One region of the Streptomyces sp. NPDC006923 genome, then DNA from elsewhere that is predicted to be linked to it. Evidence: riboswitches for the same ligand, from Rfam matches in the RefSeq annotation. Region 1 holds a riboswitch; each other region holds the start of a gene.

What was found. Region 1 has a riboswitch for cyclic di-AMP ahead of ABZ707_RS08950 (transglycosylase family protein). Riboswitches for the same ligand answer to the same signal wherever they lie in the genome.
Region 2: linked by a shared signal. The riboswitch ahead of ABZ707_RS25560 (M23 family metallopeptidase) and the one ahead of ABZ707_RS08950 (transglycosylase family protein) in region 1 are both predicted to bind cyclic di-AMP.
Region 3: linked by a shared signal. The riboswitch ahead of ABZ707_RS20850 (LysM peptidoglycan-binding domain-containing M23 family metallopeptidase) and the one ahead of ABZ707_RS08950 (transglycosylase family protein) in region 1 are both predicted to bind cyclic di-AMP.

Annotation. Positions count from the first base shown of each region.
Region 1 is NZ_JBEYIF010000004.1:99,818-103,082, reverse strand. It holds gene ABZ707_RS08955 (transglycosylase family protein) at 1-664, shown strand, start outside; cyclic di-AMP (ydaO/yuaA leader) riboswitch at 930-1,102, shown strand; gene ABZ707_RS08950 (transglycosylase family protein) at 1,106-1,837, shown strand; gene eno (phosphopyruvate hydratase) at 2,159-3,265, shown strand, end outside.
Region 2 is NZ_JBEYIF010000014.1:112,113-115,377, forward strand. It holds gene ABZ707_RS25555 (pitrilysin family protein) at 1-1,069, shown strand, start outside; cyclic di-AMP (ydaO/yuaA leader) riboswitch at 1,258-1,427, shown strand; gene ABZ707_RS25560 (M23 family metallopeptidase) at 1,441-2,202, shown strand; gene ABZ707_RS25565 (trypsin-like serine protease) at 2,285-2,485, opposite strand; gene ABZ707_RS25570 (GntR family transcriptional regulator) at 2,885-3,265, shown strand, end outside.
Region 3 is NZ_JBEYIF010000010.1:2,524-5,788, forward strand. It holds gene ABZ707_RS20835 (XRE family transcriptional regulator) at 1-128, shown strand, start outside; gene ABZ707_RS20840 (DUF6126 family protein) at 204-341, shown strand; gene ABZ707_RS20845 (tyrosine-protein phosphatase) at 375-1,172, opposite strand; cyclic di-AMP (ydaO/yuaA leader) riboswitch at 1,614-1,774, shown strand; gene ABZ707_RS20850 (LysM peptidoglycan-binding domain-containing M23 family metallopeptidase) at 1,777-2,715, shown strand; gene ABZ707_RS20855 (SGNH/GDSL hydrolase family protein) at 2,929-3,265, shown strand, end outside.

The DNA.
Region 1 (3,265 bases):
ACAGGGCCCGGACGCGTGGTCGAGCTGCGCGTCCGTCTCGGGGCTGACGAACGACGGTGCCGCGCCCGCGGTCGACCCGGGGGCCGCCGCCGGCGTGACCGGGACTCCGGAGGGGAAGCGGGACGCCGGTCCCTCCGACGACGACTCGGCCACCGCGGACGCCAAGACCTCCACGGCCGACAGGCAGCGGACGGACAGGACGGACGAGCCGGCCTCCGCCGCCACGCCCGGAGCGCCGAAGTCCACGACCGGCTCCGGCGCGAAGGACTCCGCCGAGGACGGATCCGGCGAGGGCGGTGTCGCTTCCGTCAAGGGCAAGCACCGCGGCGGCGCGGCCCCGGACGATTCCACAGCGGGCAATTCGGGTGAAGACCGTGAATCCGGCCGTCATGCCTCACGGGGTGACGGATCGACACGTAACGCGGACGGCATCACCGACGAGGCGGGCGTGGTGGCCGACGCGTCCGGCACGTCCGACGCGCCCGGGGTGTCGGATGCGTCCGGCGAGTACACCGTCCAGGCCGGGGACTGCCTCTGGGAGATCGCCGACGAGCGGAAGGTGCCCGGCGGATGGTCCGCGCTGTACGAGGCGAACAAGGAGGCCGTCGGTTCCGACCCCGACCTGATCCTCCCTGGCCAGAGCCTTGATCTCAGCGTGAAGTAGCGGGAATTGGCCCCCGTATGTCCGCTTCTGTGCAAGTGAGAGATGGGTCTCTTCGCCACAACTGGGGTCCTTTGGGCTCATGGTGTGGCTGATCCGTCTCTCACCTGCGGAAACGCGGTCACGTCAAGGAGAGATAAGGGCGATTTACCCCTGGTTGTGCTCCATTGAACAACGGGGAGACCTGTGATTACGGTCTGAACCGCTCGCACCGCGGGCCCCGTCGACCGTCACGCCGAATCCTGCCGTCGGTCGAAGGGAGTAGTCGTCGCGTCAAGCGCCGAAGGCAGGAGCGGGGGACCCAAGGAAGGCGCCGGGCCCGGCTGTCGAGAGACGGCTGACGACCGGCTAGGGGTGAAGTCGTGTGCGCGAGCACACGGCCGGGCAACTCACTTGGCCCGAACCCGACAGCTGACCTCGTAGGCGTCGGTGAGGAGATGTTCCATGCCGCGTTCCAGCAAGGGCAAGCACCGCCGCCCGTCCAAGACCGCCCGCTACGCCACCCTCGCCGGAATCACCGGTGCCGCCGTCGCGGTCCCGCTGATCGGCGCCACGTCCGCCTCCGCCGCGACCGCCGGCGAGTGGGACCAGGTCGCCCAGTGCGAGTCCGGCGGCAACTGGTCGATCAACACCGGCAACGGTTTCTACGGTGGGCTCCAGTTCACCAACTCCACCTGGGCCGGATACGGCGGCACCGCCTACGCGCCCCGGGCCGACCAGGCGAGCAAGGCACAGCAGATAGCCGTCGCCGAGAAGGTCCTCGCCGGCCAGGGCAAGGGCGCGTGGCCGACCTGCGGCGTGAACCTGTCCAACGCCCCCTATGACGGCGGCTCCGCCGACTCCGGTACGCCCCAGCAGTCGCAGCCGGAGCAGTCTCAGCCCGAGCAGTCGCAGCCGGAGCAGCCTCAGCAGTCTCAGCCGGAGCAGGCCCAGCCCCAGCAGTCGCGGCCCGAGCGGCCGGCCCGGGGCGAGGCGCAGCCCGCCTCTCGCGGCGAGGCCCGCCCCGCCGTGCAGAAGGGCGACGGCGAGTACAAGGTCAAGCCCGGCGACACGCTCTCGAAGATCGCCCGGGCCCATGACGTCAAGGGCGGCTGGCAGAAGCTGTTCGACCTGAACAAGGACATCGTCCACGACGCCGATCTGATCTTCCCGGGTCAGCAGCTCCATCTGAGCTGACCCCTTCCCGGGCCGGCGACCCCTCCAGGCCGGCCTCGGCCGGCTGCCCCCGCCGGCCCCGCGGCGGCCGTCCCCGCGGCCGCGCGGGTCACCCCGGTCCGGCGCGCTTCCCCCGTACGCGCCGGGCCGGGGTTTCCGCTGTCACCGGCCCTTCCATACGGAATCCCGGCATCCGCTCCGCCCGCTCCGACCGGGATTCGTGCCGCATTTCGTCCCAGCGGGCGGGCACCGGCCAGTCGGCGACCCCGGGCCGGTTAGGCTCATGTCGCAAGGCCAAGAAGACCCTGCACTTCAAGCGTCACATCCCAGAAGGAGATGCTCGTGCCGTCCATCGACGTCGTCGTAGCCCGGGAAATCCTCGACTCCCGAGGCAACCCCACGGTCGAGGTCGAGGTCGGCCTCGACGACGGCAGCACCGGTCGTGCTGCTGTCCCCTCCGGTGCGTCCACCGGTGCGTTCGAGGCCCTCGAGCTCCGCGACGGTGACCAGAACCGCTACCAGGGCAAGGGTGTCGAGAAGGCCGTCCTCGCCGTCATCGAGCAGATCGGCCCGGAGCTGGTCGGGTACGACGCCACCGAGCAGCGCCTGATCGACCAGGCGATGTTCGACCTGGACGCCACCCCGGACAAGTCGTCGCTCGGCGCCAACGCCATCCTCGGCGTCTCCCTCGCCGTCGCGCACGCCGCCTCCGAGGCCTCGGACCTCCCGCTCTTCCGCTACCTCGGCGGCCCGAACGCGCACCTGCTGCCCGTTCCGATGATGAACATCCTGAACGGCGGCTCGCACGCCGACTCCAACGTGGACATCCAGGAGTTCATGATCGCCCCGATCGGCGCGGAGTCCTTCTCGGAGGCGCTGCGCTGGGGTGCCGAGGTCTACCACACGCTCAAGAAGGTCCTGAAGGAGAAGGGGCTCTCCACCGGCCTCGGCGACGAGGGCGGCTTCGCGCCGAACCTCGACTCCAACCGCGCCGCGCTGGACCTGATCCTCGAAGCCATCAAGGCCGCCGGTTACGCCCCCGGCAAGGACATCGCGCTCGCGCTCGACGTCGCCGCCTCCGAGTTCTACAAGGACGGCTCGTACGAGTTCGAGGGCAAGTCCCGCTCGGCCGCCGAGATGACCGAGTACTACGAGGACCTCGTCGCCTCCTACCCGCTGGTCTCCATCGAGGACCCGCTGTTCGAGGACGACTGGGCCGGCTGGAAGATCCTCACGGACAAGCTCGGCGCCAAGGTGCAGATCGTCGGTGACGACCTGTTCGTCACCAACCCGGAGCGTCTGGCGCGCGGTATCGAGGAGGGCGCCGCCAACGCGCTGCTCGTCAAGGTCAACCAGATCGGTTCGCTGACCGAGACCCTGGACGCCGTGGAGCTGGCCCAGCGCAGCGGCTTCAAGTGCATGATGTCCCACCGCTCCGGTGAGACCGAG
Region 2 (3,265 bases), on a different contig from region 1:
CCTGGAGGTCCCCGTCTCCCGGCTGCCCAAGGCGCTGAGCTTGCTGGCCGAGGCGCTGCGCGCGCCCGCCTTCGCCGACAGCGAGGTCGAGCGGCTCGTCCGCAACCGCCTGGACGAGATCCCGCACGAGACCGCCAACCCGGGCCGCCGGGCGGCCAAGCAGCTCTCCAAGGAGCTGTTCCCGGCCTCCTCGCGCATGTCCCGGCCGCGCCAGGGCACCGAGGAGACCGTGGCGGGCATCGACGCCGCGGGCGTACGGGCCTTCTACGAGGCGTATGTGCGCCCCGCCACGGCCACCGCGGTGATCGTCGGTGATCTCACCGGCGTCGATGTCGACGAGGTGCTCGCCGACACGCTGGGCTCCTGGACCGGTGACACCGCCGCTCCCCGCCCGGTGCCGCCCGTGACCGCCGACGACACGGGCCGTGTGGTGATCGTGGACCGCCCCGGCGCCGTACAGACCCAGCTCCTGATCGGCCGTATCGGCGCCGACCGGCACGACCGGGTCTGGCCGGCCCAGGTGCTGGGCACGTACTGCCTGGGCGGCACCCTCACCTCCCGGCTCGACCGGGTGCTGCGCGAGGAGAAGGGCTACACCTACGGCGTGCGGGCCTTCGGGCAGGTGCTGCGCTCCTCGGCGCCCTCCGAGCCGGGCGGGGCGACCGGCGCCGCGATGCTCGCCATCAGCGGCTCGGTGGACACCGCGTCCACGGGACCGGCGCTGGAGGACCTCTGGCAGGTGCTCCGCACCCTGGCCGCCGAAGGACTCACTGACGCGGAGCGCGATGTCGCCGTCCAGAATCTGGTGGGGGTGGCACCGCTCAAGTACGAGACGGCGGCCACGGTCGCCGGCACGCTGGCCGACCAGGTCGAGCAGCATCTCCCGGACGACTTCCAGGCGCAGCTCTACGCGCGGCTGGCGGAGACCGGCACCGTCGAGGCGACCGCCGCCGCGGTCAACGCCTTCCCGGTGGACCGGCTGGTCACCGTGCTCGTCGGTGACGCCGCCCAGATCAAGGAGCCGGTCACGGCTCTGGGAATCGGTGAGGTGACGGTGGTCACCGGCTGATCCGGCCGGTGAGAGGCACCCCGGCGACCTGGTTCGCCGGGGTTTGTCTTTATGTCCCCTTTGTTGGAGAGACCGCCTGTCTGCCCTGTGGTGTGCGCTACAAATGGGCCCTTCTGTTTGGTATTTGAAAGATGACCCGCTTAGCGTCGGTCCGGCTGTTCGCCAGTGCCCGCCGCGACCGCGGCGCCGGACAGCCATCGCCGAGTCCCCGTCAGGCGCGAGCCTGGGGAGCCGGGGACCCACACGCAGTCCCCGGGGTGAATCGGACGCCTTCGCACCAACTCGTGCGGAGGGGCCCGTAGGAGACCTTCCTGCTCCGAACCCGTCAGCTAACCCGGTAGGCGAGAAGGAAGGAAAGGACCAGCCTCTTCATGGCGTTCACCCGTGCCACCGGGAAGCATCGTGCCCGCCACCGCAGGATCCGCAGGGGCGTGGGCTTCGCCGGTGTCGCGACGCTCACCGCGGGCGGCGCCATCGGCACCCTCGCCTCCCCGGCGCTCGCCGCCGACACGGACGCTCCGTCGGCCCGGCTGACCGGCCTGGTCCAGGCGGTCGCCATCGACGATTCCCTGGCCGGCGCGATCGACGACCAGGCCGAGGCCCAGCGCGCCGCCGCCGAGCGGGCCGCGGCGATGGCCAGGGCGGAGCGCGCGGCGGAGGCCCGCGCCAAGGAGGTCCGTGCCGCCGAGGAGCGTGCCGCCCGCGCGGCCGAGCGCAAGCGGCTGAACGCCTTCCGGCTTCCCGTCGCCGGTTCGTATGTCACCACTGGCTACCGGTCCGGTGGGTCTCTGTGGTCTTCGGGAAGCCACTCGGGCGTCGACTTCCGCGCCGCGTCCGGCACGCCGGTCGTCGCCGTGGGCGCGGGCACCGTCGTCGAGGCCGGCTGGGGCGGCTCGTACGGCTACAACGTCGTCCTCCGGATGAACGACGGCTCCTACACGCAGTACGGCCATCTCTCGTCGATCGGCGTCTCGGCCGGTCAGACTGTCACAGCGGGCCTGCGGATCGGACTCTCCGGCGCGACCGGGAACGCCACCGGACCGCACCTCCATTTCGAGGCCCGGACCGGCCCGGAGTACGGATCCGACATGGACCCCGTCGCCTATCTGCGCACCCACGGTGTGACCATCTGACCGAGGGGCGTGGCCCCCGGTACGCGGCTCCGGGTGGGCTCTGCGCAGGGTGTGACCCATGCTCAGCCCCCCGCTGAGCCGCCTATTGAGTGGGGAGTGGCCCGACGACGCTCGCGATCCAGGACCGGTATGCGGCGACCCTGGTGAAGACATCGGGATACACGGAGGCGCAGCCCTGCCCGTAGGAGACGATGCCTACGAGGTTCGTCCTGTCGTTGGCCGACTTCTGTGCGAGAGGGCCACCGGTGTCGCGCTGGCAGGTCCCCTTGTCGCGCTGATCCACCGTCCGACCGGGTAGAGCGCGGCGAAGGGGGTGTCCGAGCCGGCCGCGGTGTCGCGGTCACCGCTGTCGTCACTGGAAGCTACCGCCTGCGGTGGTGGTCCCGGGGCAGGACCGCAGGATCGCCCCGGCGTCCTCGTCCGCGCGCGTCGCTGTCCATCGCGGCCCGTCCGGCGGCCGGGCCCTCGGACCGGCCACCTGTTCGAGGGGTGACTCCGTGCTCGGTCAGTACCCCGCATTTGCCCGTCGGCGCACGATCTGGCAGAGATGTTCCCCGGCCGTCGGGCCAAAAGATATCCATCGATTCCGGGCACCCATCGGAATTTCTCGTTGATTGCAATAGAGTCACGGAACAGGAGCCGATCGGCAGCGTTTCGCGCGGATTAAAACGGAGGTTCGGACATGCGCATTCCCGCGCACTCGGTATGCACAGCGATCCGCGACGACATCATCTCCGGCGTATTCGAGCGCGGCGCCAGACTGACCGAGGAGCAACTCGCGCGGCGCTACGGCGTCTCCCGTGTCCCGGTGCGCGAGGCCCTGCGCACCCTGGAGTCCGAGGGGTTCGTGACCACGCGCCGCCATGTCGGCGCGTGCGTGGCCGAGCCCACGGAGCAGGAGGCGGCGGATCTCCTGGAAGTGCGGCTCCTGCTGGAGCCGCTGGGGGCGGCGCGCGCGGCCCAGCGCCGTACCGAAGCCCATCTCAAGGTGCTGCGCGGCCTGGTCAGGCTGGGGCAGGAGCGGGCCAGGCGCGGTCAGGGAGAGGACCTGCGCTCCCTCGGC
Region 3 (3,265 bases), on a different contig from region 1:
TCGACTCGCTCACACCGCACCGGATCGCGGCGGCCGGACCCGCCGGGACCGAGCTGCTCTTCGTCCACACCCTGCTGCAGACCCCCGCCGCCGAGCTGTGCCTCGGCGGCGGGGCTCACCGCGGCTGATCCTCAGAGAGGTCTGTCACCATGTCAGAGAACGCAGTTCCGGACCCCGCGGGTACGCGGGCCGGCCAGGAAGACGTGCCGGCCCGCGTAACGAATCAGGAGAAGACGTTCCCCAGGGGACTTGTCATCCGGCTTTTCGCCTATCTGGTGGCCGGTCACCTCTTCGCGGGCTTCCTCTATCTGCTCTTCGAGCTGGGGGCGCGCGGTCAGTAGCGGTCGGCGCGGGCCCGACGGCGGGCGCGCGTCTCAGGAAAGCAGGCGGGCGCGCAGCCGCTCACGGGTCTCGGGGGTGACTCCGAGGCCCGCTGACAGATAACGCTCGGTGCTGCCCCAGGTCTTCTCAATGGTCTCGAAAGCCGCTGCGAGGTATTCCGATCTGGCGTCGAAGAGCGGGCTGAGCAGCTCCATGACCTCGGCGGACGTCCCGGCGGGCGAATTGTCGCTGCGGTGGATCGGATAGCGGCGCCGCGGGTCGTTCGACTTCAGGTAGTCCGCCTCTATCGCCTCGCGCTCGACCCCGACGGCCAGCAGCGACACGGCTATGGAGAGACCGGCCCGGTCCTTGCCCGCGGCGCAGTGCATGAGGGCGGGGACGCTGTCCTCGGCCAGGGCGTGCAGGACGCGGCTGTGCTCGGCGGTGCGGTCCGTGATGATCGCGCGGTACGAGTCGGTCATCCGGGCCGCGGCCCTGCCGTCCGCGAGGAGCGAGCGGAGCTGGTCGAGGTCGCCGTCCCGGACCATCAGCCAGAACTCCGCCCCGTCCGCGGGATCGGTGAGCGGGATGTTCACATTGCGCACACCCGTCAGCTCCACGTCCGCGCCGTCGAGCTTGAGGTCGGCGGCATTGCGGAAGTCGAAGACGGTGTGCAGCCCGAGGGACGAGAGGAAGGCGGAGTCGGCCGCGGTGGCGTTGGCGAGGTGGCCACTGCGGAAGAGCCGCCCGTGCCGCACCTGCCGGCCGTCCGTGGTCGGCAGTCCGCCCACATCGCGGAAGTTGCGTACCCCGGTCAGCTCGGGCTCGGTCGACGGGACCTGCTGCGTCACGGCCTGCTCCTCCGTGTCTGCCGCCGGCGCCGCTCGCCGACGATGTCGACTTCTGACACTACGACATCGGTTCTCAGGAGACCGGAGTTCGCGACCCGGGGAGCGAATGCGAACTATTCGGACATCGCAGGAGGCTACAAATCGCCCAAATGTGCATCTGTCCGTATTGGCGTATTTCGCATAACGTGCCCCGGTGCAGGGGGAGATGGGTTCCCGCTGGTGAGCAGGATCATATCCGTGACGGTCCGTGGCGGCGAAGCGAATTGAAATCGCCGTGACGCACGGAATCCGAAGATCGGTGATTCACGCAGGGTGACCGGAAATCCAGGGCGATATCGGGGCGTCTGCCGCCCCTGGGAATAAGCGGCTTGTTAATGCCCTCCCGGCTCGCCTACGTTCAGCCTCAATCCAGGCGGACCGCCGAATCCTGCCGCCGCTTGGAATTCGCACTCACCCATCCACGTGTGGCAGGAGCGGGGGACCCAGGTAGTACGCCGTTCCGGAATATCGGACGGCTCGGGGTGAAGTCGCGCAGTAAGCGCGGCAGGGCATCTCCAGCCCTAACCCGACAGCTCACCTCGCAGGCGCCGGAGAGGAATTGACCATGCCCGCGAAGGGTAAGCACCGCCGCACCAGGACCAGCCCGTTCAGCCGCGGCCTTCTCGCCGCCGGTACGGGCGGCGCCGCCATCGCTCTTCCGCTCATCGGCGCCACCGGCGCGCACGCCGCCGAGAAGGCCGCGCCCGCCACCGAACCGCACGCCGTCTCGGCGGCCGCCCAGACGAGTCAGCACGCGTCCGCCAAGAAGACCGCCACCAAGGCTCCGAAGATCTACTCCGTGGTCGCCGGTGACTACCTTTCCAAGATCGCCTCCGAACAGCATGTCCGGGGCGGCTGGCACAAGCTGTACGCCGACAACCGCAAGGCCGTGGGGCCCGACCCGTCGCTCATCCACCCGGGCCTGAAGCTCACCATCGGCGCCAAGTCGAGTGGCCCGCACAAGCCGGCGGGCCACCACTCCAAGCCCGGTGGCACGGACGCTCAGCCCGGCAACGCCCCGGCCAAGCCCTCGGACGACCCCGCTCCCGTCAAGACCGGAACTCCCGCCGCCGACCCGGTGGACGACAACAGCGGTTCCGGCTTCACCCTGCCGGTCGACGGCATAGCCATCGGCACGCCGTACCACGCCAGTGGCAGCAACTGGTCCAGCGGCTACCACACCGGTGTGGACTTCCTGGCGCCCTCGGGCACCGTTGTGAAGGCCGTCGGCGCGGGCACCGTCGTTTCGGCCGGCTGGGGCGGTTCGTACGGCAACCAGGTCGTCATCCAGCACGACGACGGCCACTACTCGCAGTACGGCCACCTGTCCTCCATCTCGGTCTCCGAGGGCGACACCGTCAGCGAGGGCCAGCAGATAGGGCTCTCCGGCGCGACCGGCAATGTCACGGGACCGCACCTGCACTTCGAGATCCGTACGGGTCCCGACTACGGCTCGGACATCGACCCGCTGGCCTTCCTCCGCGAGCACGGCGTCTCCGTCTGATCCCGTCCGTCTGATCCCGAACACCCCGCTCCGAACCGGTATTCCGTCCGAGAACGCCGGTGGGTCAACACCTCCGCCCGGCACCGAAAGTGCCGGGCGGAGGCATGGTGCCTATTCCCGCTTGGGTGAAACTTGACCGATGGTGTATCTCACCGCCGTCAACGGCTTCTTACGGTCGCGTAGGTCACATCTGCGAGTGAAAGATGAGCGGTTGTGGCAGATGATTCGAGATCCAGAAGAAGCGGCGTATTCGCGTCGTACGCGGCGATCGGTGACAGCTTCACCGAAGGCGTGGGAGATCTGGGACCCGACGGGCTGTATATCGGCTGGGCCGACCGGCTCGCGGTCCTGCTGGCCGACCGGCTGCCGGTCTCCGGTGACGCCGTGGACACCGTGCACGGCGATTTCCGGTACGCCAATCTCGCGGTACGCGGCCGGCTCCTCGACCAGATCGTCGACGAGCAGATCCCCCGGGCGAAGGAACTCGCCCCGGACCTGGTGACCTTCTGTGCCGGCGGCAACGACATCATCCGTCCAGGTACCGATCCCG